4 regions of the Pseudomonas sp. HLT2-19-2 genome follow, and region 4 is predicted to be linked to each of the others. Evidence: predicted binding sites of a transcription regulator. Region 4 holds the regulator's gene; each other region holds the start of a gene.
What was found. Region 4 encodes FliA, which starts transcription of late flagellar genes. Its sites were predicted from a motif close to CTAAAGTTTNNNNNNNNNNNGCCGNTAA; they were not measured.
Positions count from the first base shown of each region.

Region 1: the regulator FliA is predicted to act here: its motif matches at 4,487-4,514, upstream of ACYZTU_RS28220 (methyl-accepting chemotaxis protein).
Region 2: the regulator FliA is predicted to act here: its motif matches at 5,307-5,334, upstream of ACYZTU_RS19485 (methyl-accepting chemotaxis protein).
Region 3: the regulator FliA is predicted to act here: its motif matches at 1,726-1,753, upstream of ACYZTU_RS23330 (methyl-accepting chemotaxis protein).

Region 1 covers NZ_CM142712.1:5,978,044-5,985,293, reverse strand. The annotation lists gene ACYZTU_RS28235 (putative bifunctional diguanylate cyclase/phosphodiesterase) at 156-1,829, shown strand; gene ACYZTU_RS28230 (NorM family multidrug efflux MATE transporter) at 1,942-3,339, opposite strand; gene ACYZTU_RS28225 (LysR substrate-binding domain-containing protein) at 3,516-4,436, shown strand; gene ACYZTU_RS28220 (methyl-accepting chemotaxis protein) at 4,618-6,594, shown strand; gene ACYZTU_RS28215 (YifB family Mg chelatase-like AAA ATPase) at 6,627-7,250, opposite strand, start outside.
Region 2 covers NZ_CM142712.1:4,183,162-4,190,411, forward strand. The annotation lists gene ACYZTU_RS19460 (MATE family efflux transporter) at 1-672, shown strand, start outside; gene tusA (sulfurtransferase TusA) at 669-920, opposite strand; gene rlmM (23S rRNA (cytidine(2498)-2'-O)-methyltransferase RlmM) at 1,013-2,086, opposite strand; gene acnA (aconitate hydratase AcnA) at 2,309-5,050, shown strand; partial or broken gene ACYZTU_RS19480 (CPBP family intramembrane glutamate endopeptidase) at 5,178-5,261, shown strand; gene ACYZTU_RS19485 (methyl-accepting chemotaxis protein) at 5,365-6,930, shown strand; gene ACYZTU_RS19490 (alpha/beta family hydrolase) at 6,966-7,250, opposite strand, start outside.
Region 3 covers NZ_CM142712.1:4,979,339-4,986,588, reverse strand. The annotation lists gene ACYZTU_RS23340 (LysR family transcriptional regulator) at 1-794, opposite strand, end outside; gene ACYZTU_RS23335 (tellurite resistance TerB family protein) at 981-1,703, shown strand; gene ACYZTU_RS23330 (methyl-accepting chemotaxis protein) at 1,955-3,577, shown strand; gene ACYZTU_RS23325 (chemotaxis protein CheW) at 3,577-4,113, shown strand; gene ACYZTU_RS23320 (CheR family methyltransferase) at 4,110-5,381, shown strand; gene ACYZTU_RS23315 (chemotaxis protein CheW) at 5,378-6,061, shown strand; gene ACYZTU_RS23310 (response regulator) at 6,058-7,250, shown strand, end outside.
Region 4 covers NZ_CM142712.1:4,486,001-4,493,250, reverse strand. The annotation lists gene flhA (flagellar biosynthesis protein FlhA) at 1-708, shown strand, start outside; gene flhF (flagellar biosynthesis protein FlhF) at 720-2,048, shown strand; gene fleN (flagellar synthesis regulator FleN) at 2,165-2,995, shown strand; gene fliA (RNA polymerase sigma factor FliA) at 2,992-3,732, shown strand; gene ACYZTU_RS20855 (chemotaxis response regulator CheY) at 3,900-4,271, shown strand; gene ACYZTU_RS20850 (protein phosphatase CheZ) at 4,294-5,082, shown strand; gene ACYZTU_RS20845 (chemotaxis protein CheA) at 5,136-7,250, shown strand, end outside.

The sequences.
Region 1 (7,250 bases), 1.5 Mb from region 4:
TTTGATACTTTCACGCAGGATACGCGATGAGTTTGCGTCTAATGTCGTCATTCAAGATCCAAAGCAACGGTTGATAACCGATGTCATTTGGTCATTGGTTACCGGCGCTGCATAATGCCCGTCGCCTACATCTTTGCAGAGTCTAGGGAGCTAGCTTGTCTACGCCTGTCGAACCCTTGCGTTTGCTGCTACTGGCGGAAGAGCCAGCGTGGGCAGCGTTGTTGCGCGAGTGCCTGGCTCCGATGGGGAACTCGGCCGTGCTGATCAGCGCGCCGAGCTGGGAGTCGGTCAGCAGTCTATTCGATGACAACCGCAGCGCGGTGTTATTGACGATCCCGGCTCTCCAGCCTTTGCCCGGCCGTTGCAGCCTGCCGACGGTGTTGCTGCTCGAGCATGAGCCGCTGTCGCCGCCCGATGGTGTCAGTGACTGGCTGGTGCGCGATCTGCTCGATCCCGGCATGTTGCGCCGTTGCCTGCGCCATGTGCGAGAGCGCGGCATGCTGGAAAACACACTGCAGCGCCTGGCCGAGCAAGACCCGCTGACCGGCATCGCCAACCGCCAGGGTTTCCAGACCTTGCTGGCGGCACGCCTGGCGGAAAACGACGGCCGCGGTCTGGCCCTAGGGCACCTTGACCTCGACAACTTTCGACACGCCAACGACGCCCTCGGCCATCAGGCCGGCGATCGGTTGATCCTGCAAGTGGTCGCGCGGCTGAAAAGCCAGCTTGAGGCCGGCGATCAACTGGCGCGGCTGGGCAGCGATGAATTTGCCCTGCTGATCGACACCCGCCGCGCGCCTCAGCGTGCCGAATGGATGGCCGAACGCATTACCGAAGCGCTGGCCGAGCCTTACTGGGTTGACGGCGAAAGCCTGTTGATCGGCTCCAGCCTCGGTATTGCCCACGCCCGGGCCCAGGCCGGCGCCGACCCGCTGATGTGGCACGCGCACATCGCCATGCAACAAGCCAAAAGCACTCAGGGCTGTACCTTTCACACCTTCAACGAACGCATCAATCGCAATGCCCGCAGCATGGCCGACCTCGAAAGCGAGCTGCGCCGGGCGTTGCGTCGGGATGAATTGGAACTGCATTACCAGCCACGCCTGAACCTTGAGGACGGGCAGATCGTCGGCCTCGAAGCTTTGGTGCGCTGGCGTCATGGCGAGCGAGGCTTGCTGCCACCCAGCGAATTCGTGCCGCTGGCCGAGCAGAGCGGCTTGATCGTGCCACTCGGTTACTGGGTGATTTCCCGCGCGTTGCGCGACATGCAGGCGTTGCGCGAACGGGGTTTGCCGGCATTGCACATGGCGATCAACCTGTCGTTCCGGCAGTTTCAGGACAGCCAGTTACTGTCGACGCTGAGCCGGTTGATTGCCGAGCGCGGCGTCGAGGCGCAATGGCTGGAGTTCGAACTGACTGAAACCGCGGTGATGCGCCGCAGCGATCTGGTGAAACAGACCATGGATGCCTTGGGGCGTCTGGGTGTGCGCTTCTCCCTGGACGACTTCGGTACCGGTTTCTCTTCGTTTGTGCACCTCAACAGCTTGCCAATTACCTTGCTGAAAATCGACAAGAGCTTTGTCGGCGGCATGGAACAGCGCGAAGAGAATCGCAAACTGGTCCACGCGATGATCAATCTGGCGCACAACCTCAACCTTGAAGTGGTCGCCGAAGGCGTAGAAACGCCGGAGCAACTGGAACTTTTGCGCGGGTTTGGCTGCGATCAGGTGCAGGGATATCTGATCAGCAAGCCATTGCCGCTGGCGGATCTGGTTGAGTATTTGACGTTTGGCAGCAGTCAGCAGCCCGCACTGGAAGTCGTGAGCTAACCACAGACCCTGTAGGAGCGAGGCTTGCCCGCGATATAGGTAGTCTGACATTCAACACATGTGGTATCAGATATGGCCTCTTCGCGGGCAAGCCTCGCTCCTACAAGGGATCTTAGTCAGGCTGGGCGATTTGGAAGCTTGCCCCTGACGACGGCTCCCGCCGAATCATCCGCTTCATCTTCCACTCAAACGCCAACGTCAGGCTCACCGCCGCGCACGCCAACCCCAGTGCCAATCCCCACCAGACACCCGTTGGCCCCCAATCCAAATGGAAGGCCATCCACCAGGCGGCTGGCGCGCCAATCAGCCAATAGCAGCCCAAACCCACCAGAAACGTGGTCTTGGCATCCTTGAGCCCGCGAATGCAGCCCATGGCGATGGTTTGCGTGCCGTCGAACAGCTCGAACCACGCCGCTACCGCCAGCAGGCTCACGGCCAGGTCGATGACTGGGCGAAAGGCCGGGTCGTTATGGTCAAGGAACAACCCGATCAACTGATTCGGCAGCAGCCAGAAGACCATGGCGAAGCCCAGCATCGCCGCCGCGCCAAAGGCAATACCAACCCGTCCGGCCAGCCGTGAGTCAAGCAACTGCCCGGCGCCGTAGTGCTGACCGATACGCATGGTGATCGCATAGGAAAGCCCCGCCGGAACCATGAACGCCACCGAGACGATTTGCAGGGCGATCTGGTGTGCGCCCAGTTGCGTACTGCCCATAGTGCCCATGCACAGCGCGGCGAACGCAAACAACCCGACTTCCACCGCGTAGGTGCCACCAATCGGCAGACCCAGGCGCCACAGTTCTTTCAGGTACTGACGGTTCGGCCGCGACAGGCCCTGACGCAAGGGGTAAGCGTCGTAGGCCGGATGCCGACGGATGTGCAGCGCGAGTGCCACGGCCATCAGGTTGGCGACGATCGCGGTGACCAGGCCAATCCCCACCAGGCCCATTTTTGGCAAGCCGAACATCCCGGTGATGAACGCATAGTTGAGGACGAAGTTGGCCACGGTGCCACCCAGGCTGATCACCATCACCGGCGTCGCCCGGCCGATGGCACTGGTGAAGCCGCGCAGGGCCATGAAGCTCAGGTAGCCGGGCAGGGCGAACGGCAGGATCAGCAGGAACTGTCCTGCCGCATGGACGTTGGTTTCGGTCTGGCCAAACATCAGCAATACCGGTTTCAGGTTCCACAGCAGCAGCCCGGCCACCAGCGCCATCAACCACGCCAGCCATAGCCCGGCTTGAGTCAGCCGCGCAGCGCCCACGATATCGCCCGCACCCTGACGGATTGCCACGAGGGTGCCGACCGCAGCGATCACGCCAATGCAGAAGATCGACACGAATGAGTACGTCGCCGCGCCCAGGCCACCCCCGGCCAGCGCTTCGGGACTCAGGCGCGCCATCATCAAGGTGTCGGTGAGGACCATCAGCATGTGCGCCAACTGCGAGGCAATCAACGGCCCCGCCAGCCGCAGGATGGCCCAGAGTTCGGTACGTGCTGGATGCTGCATGGTCATCACGCTCCGCGCTTAAAGAGAAAAGGAAGGCTAAAGAGGACAGGAAAGCGTCGATTCTCGGCGCTCTGCGGGGTTTGCACAAAGGGATAAAAAGGATGGGTTGCATGATTAAAACTCATGCTGGAGAGTTTCTGCTAGGGTGACCGAATCCCGCTATAGGAGCTTTCCGAATGTCTCGTCGTCTTCCTCCCTTGTATGCCCTGCGCGCATTCGAAGCGGCGGCGCGGCACAGCTCGTTTACCCGCGCGGCCGAAGAATTATCGATCACTCAAAGTGCGGTCAGCCGGCATATTCGTACGCTCGAAGACCATTTTGCCTGTCGGCTGTTTCACCGCAGCGGGCGCAATCTGCAATTGACCGAATCGGCGCGGCTGATCCTGCCTGGCATTCGTGAAGGCTTCACCGCGCTGGAGCGGGCCTGCAATACCTTGCGCGCCGAGGATGACATTCTGCGCATGAAAGCGCCGTCGACCCTGACCATGCGTTGGCTGCTGGCAAGGCTCAGCCGCTTTCGGCACCTGCAGCCAGGCAATGAGGTGCAATTGACCAGCGCATGGATGGACGTCGACTCGGTGGACTTCAACCATGAACCGTTCGACTGCGCCGTGATCCTCAGCAACGGGCATTTTCAGCCGGACTGGGAGGCGAGTTTCCTGTTTCCGGAAGAGCTGATTCCAGTCGGCGCGCCGAATCTTCTGCAGGATCAACCGTGGGATGTCGCGCGGCTGGCCAATGCCGAACTGCTGCACCCAACGCCGGATCGTCGCGACTGGCGCAGTTGGCTGGAACGCATGGGGCTGGCGGACCAGGTGTCACTCAAGGGCGGGCAGGTGTTCGACACGCTGGAGCTGGGCATGATCGCCGCCGCCCGAGGCTATGGCGTGTCCATGGGCGATCTGCTGATGGTCGCGGAGGATGTGGCTCAGGGACGTCTGAGTTTGCCGTGGCCGACTGCCGTTGCCAGTGGTGAGAATTATTACCTGGTCTGGCCGAAAACACGCCCCGGAGGTGAGCGTTTGCGCAGGCTCAGCGATTTCCTCCAGGGCGAAGTTCGCGCGATGGAGTTACCGGACGTCGAGCACTTGAGCTGAATCGATAGAGCCGCCGCAATGGCGGCCTTGAGCCATATCCCGGTTAATTACTCAAGTATTCAGGTTTGCCGCCGAAAGTCTGCAGATGGAACCTTCGTGCAGGTTCGACGTATTCCCATTAGAAATTTTGCTGAGTGTGCGTCGTGATCAGGATGATCCGGTCACTCGGCCAGGAGCTGTCATGTCTCAACCTCGTGCCCGGATCGCCTCACAGCTTGGTCTTGCGCTTGCCGTGATACTGGCGATTGTCATCACTGGCAGTACCGTGTTCGCCCTGCGTTCGCTGGACACCGCCAACCTCGCCACCCGCGAAGAGCACCTGGCCAGTGAAGCCCGGTTGCTGGCCGATCAGTTGAGCACCTTTCACGGCACGTTGCGTGAAAGCACCCAGCGCCTGGCTGGCTTGTTCGAGAAGCGCTTCAGCGCGGGGCTGAGCGTGCATCCGGACGAACCGGTGACCGTGGCGGGCACCCAGACCCCGGGTCTGCACCTGAGCAGCGAAGTATTGAACAACAACTTCAAGGAAGTGGACGAGTTCAAGCAAATGACGGCGGGCGTTGCGACGGTGTTCGTGCGCAGCGGCGAAGACTTTATTCGGATTAGCACCTCACTTAGCAAACAGGACGGCAACCGGGCCATCGGCACGCTGCTTGATCACGCTAACCCGGCCTATGCACGGCTGATGGCCGGACAGAGTTATGTCGGTCGTGCCTTGCTGTTCGAACGCTCCTACATGACTCAGTACACCCCCGTTCGTGACAGCGGCGGTAAGGTGATTGCCGTACTGTTCGTAGGATTCGACTACACCGACGCGCAGAACGCGCAGTTCGCCAACCTCAAGCGCTTCCGTATCGGCCAGACCGGTTCCCTGGCGCTGCTGGATGAACAGAGCAAATGGCTGGTGCCGATTGCGGGTGTGCAAGCGCTGGCTCAGGCGACTCCGAGCATCGTTCGCTTGGCGAAGACACCGGGCAAGGGCGAATTCTGGAGCGACAAGTCCGAAGATTTCTACAGCATTGCCGTACCCTTTGAAGGCGGCCCATGGTCGGTCGTGGCGAGCATGCCGAAAACCGAAATCCGTGCGGTGACCTGGAGTGTCGGTATTCAATTGGCGATTGGCAGTCTGCTGGCAATGTTGATCGCTGTGGGCTCGGCAGTCTGGCTGTTGCGCAGCAAGCTCGCGCCGCTGGGTGATTTGGTGCGTCAGGCTGAAGCCTTGGGTGCCGGTGATTTGAGCGTGCGGCTGAACGTGTCGAGCAACGACGAGATCGGTCAGCTGGCCCGCGCTTTCAACCAGATGAGCCAAGCTTTGTCGACCATGGTCGAGCACATCCGCAAGGCTTCGCAAGAGGTCAACAGCCGTGCCCAGGCCTTGTCCGGTCTGTCCGGCGGTGCCTATGAAGGGATGGAGCAGCAGTCGGGCGAAATCACCAGCATGGCTGGCGCCGTGGAAGAATTCAGCGCTACGTCCCTGAACATTGCCGACAACATGGGCAGCACCCAACGTCTGGCTCAGGAAAACGCACAGCAAACCCAGATCGGTCGTACGTCGATGGACGAAGCGTCCTCGTCTCTGGAGCAAATCGCCGGCGCGCTTCAGAGCACGGCGACGGTGATCAATACCTTGGGTCAGCGCTCTCAGGAAATCGGTGGCATTGTCGGTGTGATTACCTCGATTGCCGATCAAACCAACCTGCTGGCGCTCAACGCCGCCATCGAAGCCGCCCGAGCTGGTGAGCAGGGTCGGGGTTTTGCAGTGGTGGCCGACGAGGTGCGCAACCTTGCTTCGCGCACTCGCCAGGCGACTGACGAAATCTCCGGCATGATCCAAAGCATTCAGCAGGAAACCGGCAACGCCATCAGCACCATGGAACAGGGCAACGTGTTGATGCAAGAAGGCCTGTCGCGCAACGCCAACGTCGCTTCGGCGCTGGCGCGGATTGATGAGCAGAGCCGTTCGGCGGGTGAGCAATTCGCGGCCATCACCACCGCGACCCAAGAGCAGAGCAGTACCGCAACCTTGTTGAGCAGCAACCTGCAAAGCATTGCCCTGGCGAACAGTGAGCAGCGTGAGGTGGTGTCCAATCTGGCTATCACCGCCAAAGAGCTGGAGAAGCTGGCAGCGGATTTGCGGCATGAGGTTGACCGGTTCCGCTAAGGGGCTGCCACATTCTTTCTCTGCCATGAGCTCTAGTTAAGGGTTGGCCGGTATTGCAGTGCTTCGGCCAGATGCTCGCGGGTGATGCCATCGACCTGCTCAAGGTCCGCCAGGGTGCGCGCCACTTTGAGCAGTCGATGGGCTGACCTCAGCGACAAGGTCAGTCGTTCACAGGCAGTTTCCAGCCACGTTTCGTCAGCTGTGGATAAGTTGCAGTGGCGGCGCAGGCCTGGCAGATCGAGAATGGCGTTGGCGCAGCCCTGGCGTTTGTGTTGCCGTTCTCGTGCATCGGCGACCAGAACGGCGGCAGTGGCCGTGTCGTCACCGGCCTTCAACGCTGGATTTAAAGCCGTAGCCTCCCTTGCAACAGTCAGGTGCAAATCGATGCGATCCAGCAGTGGGCCCGACAGTTTGTTGCGGTAGCGCTGGACCATGTCCGGCGTACACGAGCAGCGGCCGCTCGGCTCGCCAAGATATCCACAGGGGCAGGGATTCATCGCGGCAACCAATTGGAATCGCGCCGGAAATCGTACGCGGTCACGGGCACGGGCGATCACGATGTGCCCGGACTCCATTGGCTCCCTTAAAACCTCCAATACTTTGCGGTCAAACTCCGGCAGCTCATCCAGGAATAGAACGCCATGGTGGGCGAGGGT
Region 2 (7,250 bases), 300 kb from region 4:
TCGGTGATCAAACGCCTGCTGGGCATCGGCCTGCCGATCGGCATTGCGGTGTTCGCCGAATCGAGTATCTTCGCGGTGATTGCCCTCCTTATCGGCAGCCTCGGCGCGACTGTCGTGGCGGGCCACCAGATTGCGCTGAACGTCAGCTCCCTGGTGTTCATGATCCCTTACTCGCTGGGAATGGCCGTCACCGTGCGCGTCGGCCAGGCACTGGGCCGTGGTGAACCTCGTGAAGCACGCTTCGCCGCCGGCGTCGGCATGGGCACGGCGCTGGCTTACGCATGCATTTCCGCGAGCATGATGCTGTTGCTGCGTGAACACATCGCAACGATCTACACGGCTGATCCGACGGTGATTCATGTCGCGGCGATGCTGATTGTGTATTCGGCGCTGTTCCAGTTTTCCGATGCGATCCAGGTCACTGCAGCCGGTGCGTTGCGCGGCTATCAGGACACTCGGGTGACGATGATCCTGACGCTGTTCGCTTACTGGGGGATTGGTTTGCCGGTGGGTTACGCGCTGGGCCTGACCGAATGGCTTGGCCCGCCGAGCGGCCCGAGCGGGCTGTGGCAGGGTTTGATCGTCGGCTTGAGTTGCGCGGCGCTGATGCTGTCGATCCGCCTGACGCGCAGCGCGCGCAAGCGGATTCGTATCAGTCATTCGGCAGGTTAAGCGAGTTTCTTGCGAATCCAGTAGAGGTAGGTGCCTGCCTCTTCGTGCTGCGCGACCAGTTCGTGGTCGAGAAACACGCAAAACTTGGGAATGTCGCGACGGGTCGACGGGTCGGTGGCGATCACCTTCAGCAAACCGCCGGGCACCAGGTCACGGATGTGCTGGTGCAGCATCATCACCGGTTCCGGGCAGTTGAGGCCGGTGGCGTCGAGGGTGCCGTCTACCGGCGTATCAATCATTTCACTCATGATTCACTCCTGAAACTGGCCGGCATTGTCGCGCATTGCCGGGCTTAGCGTCATCTGTGGCGTACACCGCTCCCACATGGGGTTCGTGTGATTCAGCGGGACTTGGGTTTCTTCACATCCAGCCGGCGCAAGTGGCACGTCACTTCTTCACGGTCGTGGTACAGCTGTTTGCAGCCGATCTCGACCCGAATGCCGCGCTCCTTGAACCCGTCGGCAATGCGCTCCAGCAATCGCTTCACTTCGGCGTAACGCTGTTTCATTGGCAGCTTGAGGTTGACCACCGCTTCGCGGCAATGCCCCTCGCCAATCCATTCTTCCAGCATCGCGGCGTTGCGCGCCGGTTTCTCGACGATGTCACAGACCATCCAGTCCACCGGTTGCTTGGGCTTGAACGTGAAACCGTCGGCCATCAAGTGTTGCACAAGACCAGTGTCCATCAGGCTTTCGGCCATCGGACCGTTGTCGATCGCAGTCACCAGCATGCCGCGATTGACCAGTTGCCAGGTCCAACCACCGGGCGCGGCGCCAAGGTCGACGCCAGTCATATCACTGTGCAGACGCTCATCCCACTGATCGCGCGGGATGAAGTGGTGCCACGCCTCTTCCAGCTTCAGGGTCGAACGGCTTGGCGCGTCGCGCGGAAACTTCAGACGCGGAATGCCCATCGGCCACATCGCCGAGTTATTCGACTCGGCCAGCCCCATGAACACTTCGCGGCCACTTTTGAAAGTCAGCAGCAGGCGTGGTTTGTGGGCATCTTCAACCAGTTTGCCAGCCGCCATCAGCGCCTTGCGCAGGTGGCCTTCGAACTTCTTGCAGAAGTTCGACAGTTCCTTGCCATCGTTGGTGTCGACCATTTCCAGCCATAGGCTTCCGCACAGCGGGAAGTCTGCCATGTGGGCGAGGATTACGCTGATGCGGTCGGTTTCCGGCAGATCAATGAAGATCCCGCGAGCCCATTGGCGCGGGAAGATCAGATCGGCGAAACGTTGCCCACGCATCAGGCGCTCGGCGCCGTCTTCTTCGGTGCAGATGAATTCAGCGCAGGCGCTGGCAGTCTTGGCCTTGGCATAACCGGCCACGTTCAGCCGCGCGGCATGTTCGGAAATCTCGGAACAGACTTCGCTTTCGAAGCCCGGCCGGCAATGCATAAAGAGGGTGTTCATTCTTACTCCTGGGCAGATGGCGAGAAATTCAACCACTGCGCGATGCCCAGACTTGCGTTGAAGCAAAGCCTGTCACGAAAACCGGCGCATGATAGCCGAGTTCGGAACCTTGGACTTGGCCATAGAGTCCAGTTATTAGCCTTAAGCACCAAACAGGACTAGGTTTAAACCTCAGTTCGTTCCCTCAGTCCGTAGCCGTGCGGACCCAAAGGAGTCATTTCAATGCCGTCCCTCGATAGCCTGAAAACCCTTAAAACCTTACAAATCGACGACAAGACCTATCACTATTTCAGCTTGCCGGATGCCGCCAAAAGCCTGGGCGATCTCGACAAGCTGCCCATGTCGTTGAAAGTGCTGCTGGAAAACCTGCTGCGCTGGGAAGATGAAAAAACCGTCACCGGCGCCGACCTTCGGGCGATTGCCGCCTGGCTCAAGGAACGTCGCTCCGACCGCGAAATTCAGTACCGTCCCGCGCGGGTATTGATGCAGGACTTTACCGGCGTGCCCGCCGTGGTCGACCTCGCCGCCATGCGCGCCGCGATGGCCAAGGCCGGCGGCGACCCGCAACGAATCAATCCGCTCTCCCCCGTGGATCTGGTGATCGACCACTCGGTGATGGTCGACAAGTTCGGCAGTTCCAGCGCCTTCGAACAGAACGTCGACATCGAAATGCAGCGCAACGGTGAACGTTATGCGTTCCTGCGCTGGGGCCAAAGCGCCTTCGACAACTTCAGCGTGGTGCCGCCGGGCACCGGGATCTGCCACCAGGTGAACCTGGAATACCTGGGGCGCACGGTCTGGACCAAGGACGAGGACGGCCGCACGTATGCCTTCCCGGACACCCTGGTCGGCACCGACTCCCACACCACCATGATCAACGGCCTCGGCGTGCTCGGCTGGGGTGTCGGCGGGATCGAAGCGGAAGCGGCGATGCTGGGCCAACCGGTGTCGATGCTGATCCCGGAAGTGATCGGCTTCAAACTCACCGGCAAGCTCAAGGAAGGCATCACCGCCACTGACCTGGTGCTGACCGTCACCCAGATGCTGCGCAAGAAAGGCGTGGTCGGCAAGTTCGTCGAGTTCTACGGCGACGGCCTCGCCGACCTGCCGCTGGCCGACCGTGCAACCATCGCCAACATGGCCCCGGAATACGGCGCCACCTGCGGCTTCTTCCCGGTGGACGACATCACCCTGGACTATCTGCGTTTATCCGGTCGCCCCAGCGAAACCGTGAAACTGGTCGAGGCCTACAGCAAAGCCCAGGGCCTGTGGCGCCTGCCGGGCCAGGAACCGATGTTCACCGACAGTCTGGCGCTGGACATGGGTAGCGTCGAGGCCAGCCTTGCCGGGCCGAAACGCCCCCAGGACCGGGTATCGCTGCCGAATGTCGCGCAAGCGTTCAGTGACTTCATCGAACTGCAATTCAAACCCACCAGCAAGGAAGTCGGTCGTCTCGAAAGTGAAGGCGGCGGTGGCGTAGCGGTGGGCAATGCCGATATGGCTGGTGAAGCAGACTACGAATATGACGGTGAGACCTACCGATTGAAAAACGGCGCGGTGGTGATCGCTGCGATCACCTCCTGTACCAACACCTCCAATCCGAGCGTAATGATGGCCGCCGGCCTGGTGGCGAAGAAAGCCGTGGAGAAAGGCCTCAAGCGCAAACCGTGGGTCAAGAGTTCGTTGGCCCCCGGCTCAAAAGTGGTCACCGACTACTACAAGGCTGCCGGCCTGACCCAGTACCTTGATGAACTGGGTTTTGCCCTGGTCGGCTACGGCTGCACCACGTGTATCGGCAACTCCGGCCCCTTGCCGGAGCCCATCGAAAAAGCCATTCAGGCCGCCGACCTGACCGTCGCCTCGGTGCTGTCGGGCAACCGCAACTTCGAAGGTCGCGTGCATCCTCTGGTGAAAACCAACTGGCTGGCCTCCCCACCGCTGGTCGTTGCTTACGCGCTGGCCGGCACGGTGCGCACCGACATCAGTAGCGAACCTTTGGGTACCGACAAAGCGGGCAATCTGGTTTATCTGCGGGACATCTGGCCGAGCACCCAAGAGATCGCCGACGCGGTGAATCAGGTCAACACCGCGATGTTCCACAAGGAGTACGCCGAAGTGTTTGCCGGCGACCAGCAGTGGCAGGCGATTGAAGTGCCGCAAGCGGCGACCTATATCTGGCAGGACGATTCGACTTACATCCAGCACCCGCCATTTTTCGATGACATCGGCGGCCCGCCGCCGGTGGTCAAAGACGTCGCCGGCGCCAAGGTCCTCGCGTTGCTCGGCGACTCGGTGACCACCGACCACATCTCCCCGGCCGGCAACATCAAGGCGGACAGCCCGGCGGGCCATTACCTGCGCGAGAAAGGCGTGGAACCGCGAGACTTCAACTCCTACGGCTCCCGTCGCGGCAACCACGAAGTGATGATGCGCGGTACCTTTGCCAACATCCGCATCCGTAACGAGATGCTCGGCGGCGAAGAAGGCGGGAATACGATCTACATGCCCACCGGGGAGAAAATCCCGATCTACGACGCGGCCATGCGTTATCAAGCCTCGGGCACGCCGCTGGTGGTGATTGCAGGGCAAGAATACGGCACCGGTTCGAGCCGCGACTGGGCGGCCAAGGGCACCAATCTGCTGGGGGTCAAAGCGGTCATTGCCGAAAGTTTCGAACGGATTCACCGTTCCAATCTGGTGGGCATGGGCGTGCTGCCCTTGCAGTTCAAACTGGATCAAAACCGCAAGAGCCTGAACCTGACCGGCAAGGAGACGCTGGATATTCTTGGTTTGACAGGCATCGAGCTGACACCGCGGATGAACCTGACGCTGGTGATCACCCGTGAAGACGGCAGCCGCGAGAAAATCGAGGTGCTGTGCCGGATCGATACTCTTAACGAGGTGGAGTACTTCAAATCAGGAGGGATTTTGCATTACGTGTTGCGGCAGTTGATTGCGTCGTAACAGCCTGCTGACACAGACACCGCCTTCGGGCGGTGTTTTTGTTTGTGTGCTGTTTATAATTGCCGCCCTCGCAACATCCACTGATCTAAGGCCGACTCGGCTGGTGGGCCGGGATCTCTGTCGTGCTGGGTTGGCGGCCGCCATCGCCACCCATTTCGGCTTGAACCTGCTGCACTTCGGCCTGTTCACCTATCCGATGCTTGCCGGCTGACGCAATGGCCGTTTTGCGACGCGCCGCTGATTACTGAAAAATAATTTCAACTAATTCCTGACAGCGCCGACAACCATTCAAAGCCTTGCGGATTGAAATTGCCATGCGTAACAACCAACCCACCACACAACGCGAACGGACCTTCCCGGCTCAGCAACGGTTGATTTCCACCACCGATGCCAAGGGCGTGATCACCTACTGCAACGATGCGTTCGTCGAGATCAGCGGGTTTTCTCGTGAAGAGCTGATCCGAGCACCGCATAACCTGGTCCGTCACCCTGACGTTCCGGCCGCGGTGTTCGCGCACATGTGGGGCACACTGAAACAAGGCTTGCCATGGATGGGCATCGTCAAAAATCGCTGCAAGACCGGTGATCACTATTGGGTCAACGCCTATGTCACACCGGTTTTCGAAGGCAATCAGGTGATCGGTTACGAATCGGTGCGGGTCAAACCCACCGCCGAGCAGATCCGCCGTGCCGAAGCACTCTATCAACGCATCAACCAGGGCAAGTCGGCGATTCCTTCAACAGACAAATGGCTGCCGGTGCTGCAGGACTGGCTGCCGTTCATTCTGGTCAGCCAGTTGAGCTTCATGATCGGTGCGTCGCTCAACTCCCAATGGGGTTTTGCGTTGGCCGCCGGTCTCTCCGTGCCATTGGGCTTGCTGGGTTTGAGCTGGCAGCAGCGCGGCCTCAAGCGGCTGCTGCAACTGGCCGGGCAGACGACCTCCGACCCGTTGATCGCGCAGATGTACACCGACAGCCGTGGCGCTCAAGCACGTCTGGAGATGTCGATCCTCAGCCAGGAAGCGCGTCTGAAAACTTGCCTGACCCGTCTGCAGGACACCGCAGAGCACCTGACCGAACAAGCGAAACAGTCCGACACCCTGGCGCACAACAGCTCCACCGGCCTGGAACGTCAGCGCGTCGAAACCGAGCAAGTGGCCACCGCCGTCAATCAGATGGCCGCCACCACTCAAGAAGTTGCCAGCCACGTGCAGCGCACTGCCGACGCCACCCAGGAAGCCAATCGCCTGACCGGTCGCGGCCGCGACATCGCCGGGGAAACTCGCGAAGCCATTCAGCGTCTGTCGGTGGTGGTCGGTGAAACCGGTATGACCGTGACTCAACTGGCCAAGGACAGCGACGAAATCGGTGGTGTGGTCGATGTGATCAAAGGCATCGCCGACCAGACCAACCTGCTGGCCTTGAACGCCGCCATCGAAGCGGCCCGTGCCGGCGAGATGGGGCGAGGATTTGCGGTGGTTGCCGACGAAGTCCGTCAACTGGCGCAACGCACCAGCGAATCCACCGGGCAGATCCACGCGCTGATCGCCAAGCTCCAGCAAACCGCCAGCACTGCAGTTCAAACCATGGAAGCCGGGCATCGCCAGGCAGAAGAAGGTGTGGCGCGGGTACTGGAAGCGGACCAGGCGCTGGTGGGCATCAGCGAAGCGGTGGCCAACATCACCGACATGACCACCCAGATCGCCGCGGCTACCGAAGAGCAAAGCGCTGTTGCCGAAGAAATCAGCCGCAACATCAGCAACATCTCGCAACTGGCGGATAAGACGTCGGAACAGGCTCAACACTCGGCGTTGTTGAGTGAAGAGCTGACCAAGACGGCGAATACTCAGTATTCGTTGGTGGAGCGGTTTAACCGCTGATCGTTCTGATCGTTCCCACGCGTGGGAACGATCGCTTAACCAAGGAAATCAGCTACCTTATGCGCCGCAGCGTCCAAATGCTGCTCATGGGTAAACCCGGAAGCCTTCAACGGCTTCAAATCATGATCCCCCGCCACCAGCCAGAACACCTCGATACTCGGTGCCAACGTATAAGCCTCGACGGTTTCTCGATTCCCCAGCGCATCACGCTCACCCTGCACAACCAACGTCGGCGTCTTGAGCGCGGCCAGATGCTCGACCCGAGGTTTCTCCGGTTTGCCCACCGCATAAAACGGATAACCCAGACACACCAACCCATC
Region 3 (7,250 bases), 490 kb from region 4:
AGGTCGGCAATCGGTCGCGCTTCGATGATGTCGCCCTCCAGTGACCACGGGCGGTAAGTCATGTCAGGCTGGATCGACACGCCTAATCCTGCGGCGACCAGGCTTCGCACGGCTTCCGTTGAGGCGGTTCTTAATGTGATGCGCGGTTGCAGCGAGGCCGCCGACCACATGCGTTGCGCATTGCGATCCATTTCATCGACGTTCAGCTGAATCAACGGTTCGCGGGCCACATCGGCGAGGTTGATGCTGTCGTGTTCCAGCAGCGGATGTTGAGCCGGCAGCCATAACCGATGGGGTGAGTGGGTCAACACTTCCGTCTGCAAGGCGTGGCGGTCTTCGAGGTTAGAGAGGATCAGCACGCCGACATCGATTTCACCGCTGACCAGCAAATGCTCGATATAAGGGCGCTCGTCCTCCATTACCCGGATCTCGACGTTGGGGTAGGCACGCTGGAAACGGGTGAGCAAATCCGCGAGGTAATAACCGGCCACCAGGCTGGTTACGCCGATGATCAACTGCCCTGCGACCTGGTCGGTGCTCTGTTGCAAGCTGCGTTTGGCGTTGTCCACCGTCGCCAGAATCAGGTGCGCCTGACGTAGGAATTGGTGCCCCTGGTGGGTCAGCGTCATGCCCTTGGCGTGACGATTGAACAAGCCAACGCCAATTTCCTGCTCCAGTTGCTGGATCGCGAGGGTCAGGGTGGACTGAGAAATAAACGCGGTTTGCGCGGCGGCGGAGATTGAACCGGTCTCGGCCACGGCGATGAAATGGCGGATCTGACGCAGGGTCATCATGGGGAAGTACCCGGTGGGCGGTTTTATCGATTTTTCTGAGTGTATATCTTTTTTTCTGAAGGGCCGCGGTGAGCTGAAGAGCGCTGCGCAACATCTCGAAGCACTCTCGCTCCCGGACACCGGGCACTTTCGATCTAGGCTGGAGGCCTTAAAGATCTGGTTAACCCGAATGCGTGGAGGCAGCAAATGAACACCCGTGGATTGCTCGATCAGCTACTCAAGTCCGGTCAGGACATGTTGCAGAACAAGGCCGGCGGCTCACAAAACAAGACCGCTGGTGGTGGCTTGGGCGGATTGCTCGGCGGCAGCGGTGGTTCGGGCGGCCTCGGCGGCCTGCTCTCTGGCGCGGGCGGCGGAGCGTTGGCGGCCGGCGCCATGGGTTTGCTGCTGGGCAGCAAAAAAGGGCGCAATGTCGGCGGTAAGGTCCTGACTTACGGTGGCCTCGCCGCGTTGGGCGTGATTGCCTACAAGGCGTATGGCAACTGGCAGGCCCAGCAGGGCACTGCGCCGAAGACTGAACCGCAAACCATCGACCGCTTACCGGCGGCGCAAGTTGAACAGCATAGCCAGGCGATTCTCCAAGCGTTAGTGGCTGCGGCTAAAGCTGATGGTCATGTCGACGATCGCGAGCGTGCGCTGATTGAAGGTGAATTCACCAAGCTCGATAACGATCAGGAGTTGCAGCATTGGCTGCACGCCGAACTCAACAAACCGCTGGACCCGGCTGACGTCGCACGCGCTGCCAGTACGCCGGAAATGGCCGCTGAAATGTACATCGCCAGCGTGATGCTGGTGGACGAGGAGAGCTTCATGGAGAAGTCCTACCTCGATGAACTGGCGCGGCAACTGAAGCTTGAGCCGGGGTTGAAGGCTGAGTTAGAGAAGCAGGTGCGTCAGGCTTCTATCTAACGTTGTCCTAACTAACGTTGTCCTAAAAAAATCGCAGGTTTCGCCGATGCCTACATCGACCAGTAGGCACTGGCGGAGCCTGCGATTTTTTTTGCATCACAACAGCGTGCTCCGAAACGACACAAGCCTTCGCCGCGCAGGTATTTCAGCGATTTGCACAGGGATGAGACGTGGTGCGCACCCGTCATACAAATGAAACACCACCCTCAGCTATACTCCGCAACATTTGAACCGCCCCCCGAGGACTGACTGTGAAGAACTGGACGTTGCGCCAACGCATCTTGGCGAGCTTTGCGGTGATTATCGCCATCATGTTGCTGATGGTCGTCGTCTCGTATTCCCGGCTGTTGAAGATCGAAATCAGCGAAGCCAGCGTCCGTGAAGACGCGCTTCCCGGGTTGTATTACAGCTCGATGGTTCGCAGCGCCTGGGTCGACACTTATGTTCGCACCCAGGAAATGCTGGGCTTCAAGGCGGGGCAGGACTTCAGTGCGGAAGAGGCCGAAAGCTTCAAAAACTTTGAGGTGCGTCTGCAAGAGCAGATGAGAAACTACCAAGGCACCGTCATCAGGGATGAAGACAAGGTCGAGTACGCCGTTTTTGAAAAACTTCATGAGAATTACAACAAGGTGCTGGCTGCCGTGCTCGATTTGCATAAGCGCAATCAGGAAGCCGAAGCCATCAAGATGTTCAACGAGCAACTGACCCCGACATGGACCGCCGGTCGCATGAAACTCAATGACATCATCCGCGACAACAAAGCGGTGGCCGACCAGGGCATCGCGAACATCGATGACGCCGTGGTCACCGCGAAAGTCATCATGGGCATTTCCCTGCTGGTCGCGGTGCTGGCCGCCAGCCTCTGCGGTCTGCTGCTGATGCGCGCGATCATGGCGCCGATGAACCGGATCGTCGAAATTCTCGACGTCATGCGCACCGGTGATCTCAGCAACCGCCTGAACCTTGCGCGCAAGGACGAATTCGGCGCCGTGGAAACCGGCTTCAACGACATGATGGCCGAGCTGACGTCCCTGGTGTCTCAGGCTCAGCGCTCCTCAGTGCAGGTCACCACCTCGGTAACCGAGATCGCTGCCACCTCCAAGCAACAGCAAGCGACCGCCACTGAAACCGCTGCCACCACCACCGAAATCGGCGCAACGTCCCGTGAGATTGCCGCCACCTCGCGGGATCTGGTGCGCACGATGACTGAAGTGTCCACCGCCGCCGATCAGGCCTCGGTGCTCGCCGGTTCCGGCCAACAGGGCTTGGCGCGCATGGAAGAGACCATGCATTCGGTGATGGGCGCGGCCGATCTGGTCAACGCCAAACTGGCAATCCTCAATGAGAAGGCCGGCAACATCAACCAGGTGGTGGTGACCATCGTCAAGGTCGCCGACCAGACCAATCTCCTGTCCCTCAACGCTGCCATCGAGGCCGAAAAAGCCGGTGAATACGGCCGCGGTTTTGCCGTGGTCGCCACCGAAGTGCGGCGTCTGGCGGACCAGACCGCCGTCGCCACGTACGACATCGAGCAGATGGTGCGCGAGATCCAGTCGGCGGTATCGGCCGGGGTCATGGGCATGGACAAGTTCTCCGAAGAGGTGCGCCGCGGCATGTCCGAGGTGCAGCAGGTCGGCGAGCAGTTGTCGCAGATCATTCATCAGGTTCAGGCGCTGGCGCCACGGGTGTTGATGGTCAACGAAGGCATGCAGGCCCAGGCCACGGGCGCCGAACAGATCAACCACGCGCTGGTGCAGTTGGGCGATGCCAGCAGCCAGACCGTCGAGTCCCTGCGCCAGGCCAGTTTCGCCATCGATGAACTGAGCCAGGTGGCCGTAGGGCTACGTAGCGGCGTTTCGCGATTCAAAGTCTGATGAGCGAACTCACGGCCAAACGCACCGCCGTGAAGCCGGCGCTGCAATCATTGTTTCTGGTGTTCCGCATCGGCAACGAGCGCTTTGCCTTGCAGGCCATCGAGGTGGCGGAAGTGCTGCCGCGCCTGCCGTTGAAGCCAATTCCCCGCGCGCCGGACTGGGTCGTCGGGGTGTTCGCCTATCGCGGCGCGGTGGTGCCGGTGATCGACCTCAGTGCGCTGACCTTCGGCCAACCGGCCCAGGCCCGCACCAGCACGCGCTTGGTGCTGGTCAATTACCGCCCGGATGAAGCCACTGAGGCGCAATTGCTCGGGCTGATTCTGGAGCAGGCCACCGATACCTTGCGCTGCAACCCGGCGGATTTTCAGCCTTATGGCTTGGACAATCGCCAGGCGCCGTACCTGGGGCCGGTGCGCGAAGATGCTCAAGGTTTGCTGCAATGGGTGCGGGTCGCTGATCTGCTGGATGAGCGGGTTCGCGCGCTGCTGTTTCCGTCGACGCCACTGGACTTGGCGCTGTTTGAGGAGCAGCCATGAGCAGCGATCAGCGGTTTTTCGATTTCCTCAAAGAGCGCATCGGTCTCGACGTGACCTCGGTGGGGTCGGCGATCATCGAGCGTGCGGTGCGTCAGCGCAGCACGGCGTCCAACGCGCTGACGGCCGATGAGTATTGGCACACCTTGCAGGGTTCGCGGGACGAGCAGCAGGCGCTGATCGAAGCGGTGATCGTCCCTGAAACCTGGTTTTTCCGTTACCCGGAATCCTTCGCCACCCTGGCGAAACTGGCTGCCAGGCGTCTGAGCGACATCAACAACATGCGCGCGTTGCGGATTCTCAGCCTGCCCTGTTCCACGGGTGAAGAACCGTATTCCATCGCCATGGCGTTGCTTGATGCCGGGTTCCAGCCGCACCAGTTCAAGGTCGAAGGCATGGACGTCAGCCCGTTGTCGGTGGAAAAAGCCCGGTGCGCACTGTACGGCAAGAATTCGTTCCGTGGTCAGGACATCGCGTTTCGCGATCGGCATTTCACCGCCGAAGACGAGGGCTATCGCCTCAGCGGGCGGGTGCTTGAACAAGTGCGTTTGCAGGTCGGCAATCTGCTGGATCCGACGTTGCTGGCCAACGAGCCGCCTTATGACTTTGTGTTTTGCCGCAACCTGCTGATCTATTTTGATCAACCGACCCAGCAGCAAGTATTCGAAGTGCTCAAGCGCCTGACCCATGTCGACGGCGTGCTGTTTATCGGTCCGGCCGAGGGCAGTTTGCTCGGCCGTTTCGGCATGCGTTCGATCGGCATCCCACAGTCCTTTGCGTTCAGTCGTCAGAGCACACCAGAGCCTGCGCCCATTGCGGCTTTCGTTCCGACGCCTCTGCCCGTACGCCAACCGGTGCGCAGCGTGACGCCGCCGCCCGTTCGCAGTCGGCCCTTCGCAACGGTGACGCCGTTACCTGCCGCGACGACAACCGCCAACCCGGACGCCGCCGCGCTGCTGGCGAACATTGCCGCGCTGGCCAACGAAGGCAAAAGCGCCGAAGCCCGCGCCGCGTGCGATAGCTATTTGCGCAGTCACGAGCCAGTAGCCCAGGTCTTTTACTGGCTGGGCTTGCTCAGCGACGTCGCCGGCAGAGTTCTGGAGGCCCAGGGTTTTTATCGCAAGGCGTTGTACCTCGAACCGCAACATCCCGACGCGTTGATGCACCTGGCGGCGTTGCTGCAATCGTTGGGCGACACGGCGGGTGCCAGACGATTGCAGGACCGCGCCGCCCGCAGTGAGCGCGCCGCTGACAGTGAGCGTAAACGATGAACGCCGCCGACACCTTTAGCCTCACCCATGTAGATGCCCAGGCCATTGACGACTGCTGGAACCGCATCGGTATCCACGGCGACAAGTCCTGCCCACTGCTGAGCGATCACATTCACTGTCGCAATTGCGCGGTGTATTCGGCTGCCGCGACGCGCTTGCTCGACCGCTACGCGTTGCAGCAGGAAGACCGCGGGCAAGTCTCCAGCGCAGTCGAGAGCGAGGTGAAAACCCGATCGTTGTTGATGTTCCGTCTCGGCGAAGAATGGCTGGGCCTGGCCACCCGCAGCCTGGTGGAAGTGGCGCCGCTGCAAGCGATTCACTCCTTGCCGCACCAGCGCTCCCGGGCCTTGCTCGGCGTGGCGAATGTGCGCGGCGCTCTGGTGGCGTGCCTGTCGCTGGTGGAGCTGCTGGGGCTCGACGGCGCCAGCAGCGTGGCGTCCGGCGCGCGGGTCATGCCGCGGATGCTGATCATCGCCGCCCACGGCGGGCCGGTGGTGGTGCCGGTGGATGAAGTGGACGGGATTCACGCCATCGACGAACACCTCCTCGAGGCGGCGTCTCGCTCCGGCACTCAGGCCAGCGCCAAATACACCCGTGGCGTGTTGCAATTCAAAGGTCGCAGCCTGCGTTGGCTGGATGAAGAACAGTTGCTGTCCGCCGTGACCCGGAGCCTTACATGACCCCCGAGCAAATGCGTGACGCCTCTTTGCTGGAGCTGTTCAGCCTGGAAGCCGAGGCCCAGACCCAGGTGCTGAGCGCGGGTCTTTTGGCGCTGGAACGCGACCCGACCCAGGCCGGTCACCTCGAATCGTGCATGCGCGCGGCGCACTCGCTCAAGGGCGCGGCGCGCATCGTCGGCGTCGATGCCGGGGTCAGCGTTGCGCATGTGATGGAGGATTGTCTGGTCAGCGCCCAGGAAGGGCGCCTGTACCTGCGGCCCGAGCACATCGATGCGTTGTTGCAAGGCACCGATTTGCTGATGCGCATTGCGACGCCGAACAACAATCCTGAACGTGCGGATATCGAGGCCCATGTGGCCTTGATGGCGCAGTTGCTTGATCCGATGGCGGCACCCGCACCGGTCACTGCACCCGTCGTCCCAGTGATGGCGGAGCTTCAGCTCCAATCACCAGCACCCAAGGTCGAGACGCCAATCCTGGTCGCCGAACTGCCCTGCGCAGAGCCGCCGCGCAAGACCAGGCGCACCACCGAAAACGGCGAACGGGTGCTGCGAGTCACGGCCGAACGCCTGAACAGCCTGCTCGATCTGTCGAGCAAATCCCTGGTGGAAACCCTGCGGCTCAAACCGCACCTGGCCACCATGCAACGCCTAAAGCGCATGCAAAACAATGGCCTGCGGGCACTGGAAAACCTCAACGTCCACCTCAAGGATCACGCCTTGAGCCTGGAGGCCCAGGAAGCCCTCGACGATGCCCGCCGATTGCTGGCTGAATCCCAGCAATTGCTGGTAGAGAAAAACGCCGAGCTGGACGAGTTCGCCTGGCAGGCCAGTCAGCGGGCGCAAGTGTTGTACGACACCGCGCTGGCCTGCCGCATGCGGCCGTTTGCCGATGTGTTGGCCGGGCAAGAGCGTATGGTCCGCGACCTCGGTCGCAGCCTCGGCAAACAGGTGAGACTGGAGATCGAGGGCGAGAAAACCCAGGTCGATCGCGACGTGCTGAAGAAGCTTGAAGCGCCGCTGACCCACTTGCTGCGCAATGCAGTGGATCACGGCATCGAATCGCCGGAGCTACGACTATTGGCGGGCAAACCCGCTGAAGGCCTGATCCGTTTACGCGCATCCCATCAGGCCGGTCTGTTGGTGCTGGAGTTGAGCGATGACGGCAATGGCGTCGATCTGGAAAAGGT
Region 4 (7,250 bases):
ATCGAAATCAGCCAGCGTGCCCAGGCGCAATCCCTCGGTTACACCGTGGTTGATGCCAGTACTGTAGTGGCAACCCACTTGAACCAGATTTTGTACAAGCACTCGAGCGAGTTGATCGGTCACGAAGAAGTGCAGCAACTCATGCAATTGCTGGCCAAAAGCTCACCAAAACTGGCTGAAGAGCTGGTGCCTGGCGTGGTGTCTCTGTCGCAGCTGCTCAAAGTTTTGCAGGCTTTGCTGGCCGAACAGGTGCCAGTACGGGACATTCGCAGCATTGCCGAGGCCATCGCCAACAATGCCGCCAAGAGTCAAGATACTGCCGCGCTGGTGGCCGCCGTGCGCGTCGGCGTATCCCGCGCTATCGTCCAAAGCATTGTAGGCACTGACTCCGAGCTACCAGTGATCACCCTTGAGCCAAGGTTGGAACAGATATTGCTCAATAGTCTTCAGAAGGCAGGACAAGGCTCGGAAGAGGGCGTTCTGCTGGAGCCAAGCATGGCTGAGAAACTGCAACGCTCGTTGATCGATGCGGCGCAGCGTCAGGAAATGCAAGGTCAGCCGGTGATTCTGCTGGTAGCCGGTCCGGTTCGCGCGATGCTGTCGCGATTCGGCCGATTGGCAGTCCCGGGTTTGCACGTGTTGGCGTATCAGGAAATTCCTGACAACAAGCAAGTGACCATCGTTGCGACAGTAGGGCCCAACGGCTGAGGTAGTGGTTTATGCAAGTTAAGCGTTTTTTCGCCGCCGATATGCGTCAGGCCATGAAACTGGTTCGTGATGAGCTGGGCGCTGAAGCCGCCATCATTGGCAACCGCCGGATCGCCGGTGGTGTCGAGTTGACGGCTGCCCTGGATTACAAGTTGTCGGCGCTGGCCCCGCGCGTTCCGAACATGGAACTCGAAGACGAGCTGCGCAAGACCCAGTCGCGGATCGTTACCGCCCAGGCCGAACTGAGCCTGCGAGGCGAAGGCGAGAGCGACAAGAGCACCAATCGCCAGTTGTTCGCCGGCCTGCCACTGACTGCCGCCGAGCCGCTGATCGAACCGACCTACGCCGAACCCCGTCGGCCTGCACCGGCCGCTGCGCCAGCCTCCGGTGGTGTGGACCCGCGGGCGTTCGACTCGATGCGTTTCGAACTCAACAGCTTGCGCGAACTGATGGAAGTGCAACTCGGCTCCCTGGCCTGGAATCAGCTGCAAGGCAGCCGTCCGGCCCAGGCCAATCTTTGGCGTCGCCTGCAACGCATTGGCCTGTCCGGCCCGTTGTCGCGCGATTTGCTGGCGCTGATTACCGATATTGAAGAACCTCGTCAGGCCTGGCGCATGTTGCTGGCGCACCTGGCGCGGATGATCGCCACACCGGAAGTCGAGCCGCTGGAAGAGGGCGGTGTGATTGCCATGGTCGGCCCTGCCGGCATGGGCAAGACCACCACGCTGGCCAAGCTCGCTGCCCGCTACGTGCTCAAGTACGGCGCGCAGAATATCGCGTTGGTGAGCATGGACAGCTACCGTATTGGTGCTCAGGAGCAGCTCAAGACCCTCGGCCGGATCCTCAATGTGTCGGTGACTCACGTCGACCCGGGTCAGTCGCTGGTGCAGGCGCTGGAGCCCTTGCTGCGCAAACGCGTGGTGCTGATCGATACCGCGGGCCTCCAGGCCAGCGATCCGGCACTGCGCATGCAGCTCGAAAGCCTGGCCGGTCGTGGGATCAAATCGAAAAATTATCTGGTGTTGGCAACCACCAGCCAGAAACAGGTTCTAACGGCCGCTTATCACAGTTACAAACGCTGCGGCCTCGCTGGCTGCATCCTGACTAAACTGGATGAAACGGCAAGTCTGGGCGAGGTGTTGAGCCTGGCCATCAGTCATGAATTGCCGGTGGCCTACCTGACCGATGGCCCGCGGATTCCGGATGATTTGCATCTGCCGCGTCGTCATCAGTTGGTCAGTCGCGCCGTAAGCGTGCAAATGCAAGAAGAACCCAGCGAAGAAGCCATGGCTGACATGTTCGCTGATATTTACCACAGCCCGACCAAGCAGGTCGGCTGAGGTATTAATGAACTGTTTTTGTACCTACATCGATGGTCTGCCATGCATTGTTCATTTTGTGAACGCGCAGCCAGTAATGTGGCCTCCGTCTAAGTAAGACAAGGTAAAGAAAATTCATGGGCAGCATGCATCCCGTACAGGTGATCGCGGTGACCGGCGGCAAAGGTGGCGTCGGGAAAACTAACGTGTCAGTGAACTTGTCCCTGGCTCTAGCTGAACTCGGCCGGCGCGTCATGCTGCTGGACGCCGATCTGGGGCTGGCGAACGTTGACGTCCTGCTGGGACTGACACCCAAACGTACGTTGGCCGACGTGATCGAAGGCCGCTGTGAGCTGCGCGACGTTCTGTTGCAGGGCCCTGGCGGCATCCGCATCGTCCCGGCCGCGTCCGGCACTCAAAGCATGGTCCATCTGAGCCCGGCCCAACACGCCGGCCTGATCCAGGCGTTCAGCGATATCGGCGACAATCTCGACGTATTGGTGATCGACACCGCTGCGGGCATTGGTGACTCGGTAGTCAGTTTCGTTCGTGCAGCGCAAGAAGTCTTGCTGGTGGTCTGCGACGAACCGACCTCGATCACTGATGCCTACGCACTGATCAAACTGCTAAACCGCGATTACGGCATGAACCGCTTCCGCGTCCTGGCCAACATGGCCCAGAGCCCGCAGGAAGGTCGCAACCTGTTCGCCAAGTTGACCAAGGTCACAGATCGCTTCCTCGACGTCGCCTTACAATACGTCGGCGCGGTGCCTTACGACGAAAGCGTGCGTAAGGCTGTGCAGAAACAGCGCGCCGTCTATGAAGCCTTCCCGCGTTCCAAGTGCTCCCTGGCGTTCAAGGCCATTGCACAGAAGGTCGATACCTGGCCGTTGCCTGCCAACCCGCGTGGGCACCTGGAGTTTTTCGTCGAGCGCCTCGTGCAACAAACGGCAGGACCGGTGTTATGACAGCCAGCGGCTACAACCTCTACAAGAAGTCGGCACGTGACGCGCAGTACGAGCTGATCGAGCGTTACGCGCCACTGGTTAAACGCATTGCCTACCACTTGCTGGCGCGTCTGCCGGCCAGTGTCCAGGTCGAAGACCTGATCCAGGCCGGGATGATTGGCCTGCTTGAAGTGTCGACCAAATACGACGCCAGCAAAGGCGCGAGTTTCGAGACGTACGCGGGCATACGAATCCGCGGCGCGATGCTCGATGAAGTACGCAAGGGGGACTGGGCGCCACGTTCGGTCCACCGCAATACCCGGATGGTCAGCGACGCCATTCGCTCGATTGAAGCTAAAACCGGTCGTGACGCTAAAGATCACGAGGTTGCGGCCGAACTCCAATTGAGTCTCGACGATTATTACGGGATTTTGAACGACACCCTGGGCAGCCGGTTATTCAGTTTCGACGATCTGTTGCAGGACGGCGAACACGAAGGGCTGCACGAGGATGGCGCCAGTGCTCATCTGGAGCCGTCGCGCGATCTGGAAGATGAACGCTTCCAGATGGCACTGGCGGACGCGATTGCCAATTTGCCGGAGCGTGAGCGACTGGTGTTGGCGCTGTACTACGACGAAGAGTTGAATCTCAAGGAAATCGGTGAAGTCCTGGGGGTCAGCGAATCGCGGGTCAGCCAGTTACACAGCCAGTGCGCGGCCCGTTTGCGGGGGCGTTTGGGGGAGTGGCGAGCGCGCTGAAGGCAGTGTGGGGGCACTGCGAACGCGGCTGGTGGGGTGTTGAACCGCACGGGTCCCGATCTGTTGTGCTCCAGACAGTCATTGAGTGCTTTGCCGGATTGATTGAAATGGCGCGTCCAGGTGCTGGGCGCGTTTAAGACTGCTTGGAGGTCGAATTGAACAAGAACATGAAAATCCTCATCGTTGATGACTTCTCAACGATGCGGCGGATCATAAAAAACCTGTTGCGTGACCTTGGGTTCACCAACACGGTCGAGGCCGATGATGGCATCACTGCCATTCCTGTTCTCAACAGCGGGAGCATCGACTTTCTGGTAACGGACTGGAACATGCCTGGCATGACCGGTATCGATCTGCTGCGCCATGTGCGTGCCGATGAAAAGCTCAAGCATCTGCCGGTGCTGATGGTGACCGCTGAAGCCAAGCGCGAGCAGATCATCGAGGCAGCCCAGGCCGGTGTTAACGGCTATGTGGTCAAACCCTTTACGGCCCAGGCGTTGAAAGAAAAAATCGAAAAGATTTTCGAACGCATCGGTTGAGAAACTGCGCCACGGGGGAGCTATGGAGCATAACGAATCTTCACAGGGCGATTTCGAGTCGACCCTGAAAAAACACGCTGTTGAACTGGTCGAAAGCCTTGAAAAAGGCAGGTTCGGCGACGCCGTGCAACTGATCCATGAGCTCAACCAGACCCGTGACCGCGGCCTGTACCAGGAAGTGGGCAAGCTCACTCGCGAGCTGCATAGCGCGATCGTCAATTTCCAGATTGACCCGAACATGCCGCAAGCCGAGGAAGTGTCACAAATCACGGACGCCACCGAGCGTCTGGGCTATGTGGTCAAGCTGACCGAGGCCGCGGCCAACCGCACCATGGACCTGGTGGAAAACGCCACGCCGCTGGTCAACGGCCTGAGCAATGAAGCGCAGGCCTTGAGCACCGACTGGGGACGGTTCATGCGGCGCGAAGTCGGGGCTGAAGAGTTCCGCGAACTGGCCCGGCGAGTCGACGGTTTCCTGACACGCAGCAGCGAAGACAATCGCGTTGTGTCGAGCAACCTCAACGACATTCTGCTCGCTCAGGATTACCAGGACCTCACCGGTCAGGTGATTAAGCGTGTGACCCAATTGGTCACCGAAGTTGAAAGCAACCTGCTCAAGCTCGTGCTCATGGCCAGTCAGGTGGACCGCTTTGCGGGCATCGAACATGACCGTGAAGCGATGCTGGCTGAAAAAGATCCACAAAAACATCTCTCTCAGGGTGAAGGTCCGCAGATTCATGCCGATAAAAGAGAAGATGTTGTGTCCGGTCAGGACGATGTGGACGATTTGTTATCCAGCCTAGGATTTTAGAGTTTTAGCATTTTAGGTTTTTTAGGTTTTTAGACCTCGGGAGCACCCCCTTAATGAGCTTCGGCGCCGATGAAGAGATCCTTCAGGATTTCCTGGTTGAGGCCGGCGAGATTCTAGAGCAACTGTCCGAACAGCTGGTCGAGCTTGAAAGCCGACCTGATGATGCGGACTTGCTCAATGCAATTTTTCGCGGTTTTCACACTGTAAAAGGAGGCGCCGGCTTCCTCCAGCTCAACGAGCTGGTGGAGTGCTGTCACATCGCCGAGAACGTGTTCGACATCCTGCGCAAGGGTGAACGTCGCGTCGACTCGGAATTGATGGACGTGGTTCTCGAAGCGCTGGATGCGGTGAACAGCATGTTTACCGAAGTCCGCGAGCGCAGCCCGATCACTGCTGCCACGCCTGAATTGCTGGCAGCTCTGGCCCGTCTGGCCGAGCCGAAAACTGAAGAATCCGCACCGGTTGCCGAAGTGTTCGAAGCACCGGCTGCTGACAGCGAGTCGGGCGACATCACCGATAACGAATTCGAACAATTGCTGGACTCGCTGAACGCCGTCAAGGCGCAGGCAGAAGCCCCGGCAGCTGTGCCAGCGCCGAGTAGCAATGCGGCGGGCAGCGACGAAATCACCGATGCCGAGTTCGAGTCGTTGCTCGATCAACTGCACGGTAAAGGCCAGTTCGCCGTCGATGCGGTAGCTGCGGCGCCAGCCGCACCGGCTGCCCCGAAAGCGGCAGGCGACAGCTCCGATATCACCGACGACGAGTTCGAAGCACTGCTCGATCAGCTGCACGGCAAGGGTAACTTTGCCGTTGATGCGCTGGAATCGGCCATTGCTGCGGTCCCGGCCCCGGCTGCGCCAACCGCTAAAGCGGCTGGCGGCGATCTGATCTCCGATCACGAGTTCGAATCGCTGCTCGACGAATTGCACGGCAAAGGCAAGTTTACTGAAGTCGGTACCGCGTCGGGCGCCAGCGCTTCGGTTGCGGCGCCAGTTGCCAAGGCTGTAGCAGCGAAACCCGTTGCCAAAGCGCCCGAGCCTAAAGCCGAAGCGCCGAAGCCTGTTGCTGCTGCACCGGCTCCGGCTCGTGCCCCGGCCGCGCCACCGGCGGAAAAACCGGCCAGCGAAGCCGAGACGACCGTGCGGGTCGATACCGCGCGTCTCGACGAAATCATGAACATGGTCGGCGAGTTGGTACTGGTGCGTAACCGTTTGGTCCGTCTGGGCCTCAACAGCGGCGACGAAGCCATGTCCAAGGCGGTGTCGAACCTCGATGTGGTCACGGCCGACCTGCAAACTGCGGTCATGAAGACCCGGATGCAACCGATCAAGAAGGTCTTCGGGCGCTTCCCGCGCCTGGTTCGCGACCTGGCTCGTCAGCTCAAGAAAGAGATCAACCTGGAGCTGGTCGGCGAAGAAACCGACCTCGACAAGAACCTCGTCGAGGCCCTGGCCGACCCGCTGGTCCACTTGGTGCGCAACTCGGTTGACCACGGTATCGAAGAGCCGGCCGAGCGCGAAGCGATGGGCAAGCCTCGCAGCGGCAAGGTGATCCTGTCCGCAGAACAGGAAGGCGACCACATCCTGCTGTCCATCTCTGATGACGGCAAGGGCATGGACGCCGATGTTTTGCGCGGTATCGCGGTGAAAAAAGGTTTGATGGACAAGGATGCAGCAGATCGCCTCAGCGAGTCCGACTGCTTCAACCTGATCTTCGCGCCGGGTTTCTCGACCAAGACCGAAATTTCCGATGTCTCCGGACGCGGCGTGGGCATGGACGTGGTGAAAACCAAGATCGCCCAGCTCAACGGCACCATCAATATCTACTCGACCAAGGGCAAAGGCTCGAAGATTGTCATTAAGGTCCCGTTGACCCTGGCGATCATGCCAACGCTGATGGTCATGCTCGGCAACCAGGCGTTTGCGTTCCCGCTGGTGAACGTCAACGAGATCTTCCACCTCGACCTGTCGCGCACCAACGTGGTGGACGGCCAAGAAGTGGTGATCGTGCGGGACAAGGCACTGCCATTGTTCTACCTCAAACGCTGGCTGGTCGCCTCCGCCGCTCACGAAGAGCAGCGCGAAGGCCATGTGGTGATCCTTTCGGTGGGCACTCAGCGGATCGGCTTCGTCGTCGATCAACTGGTGGGCCAGGAAGAAGTGGTCATC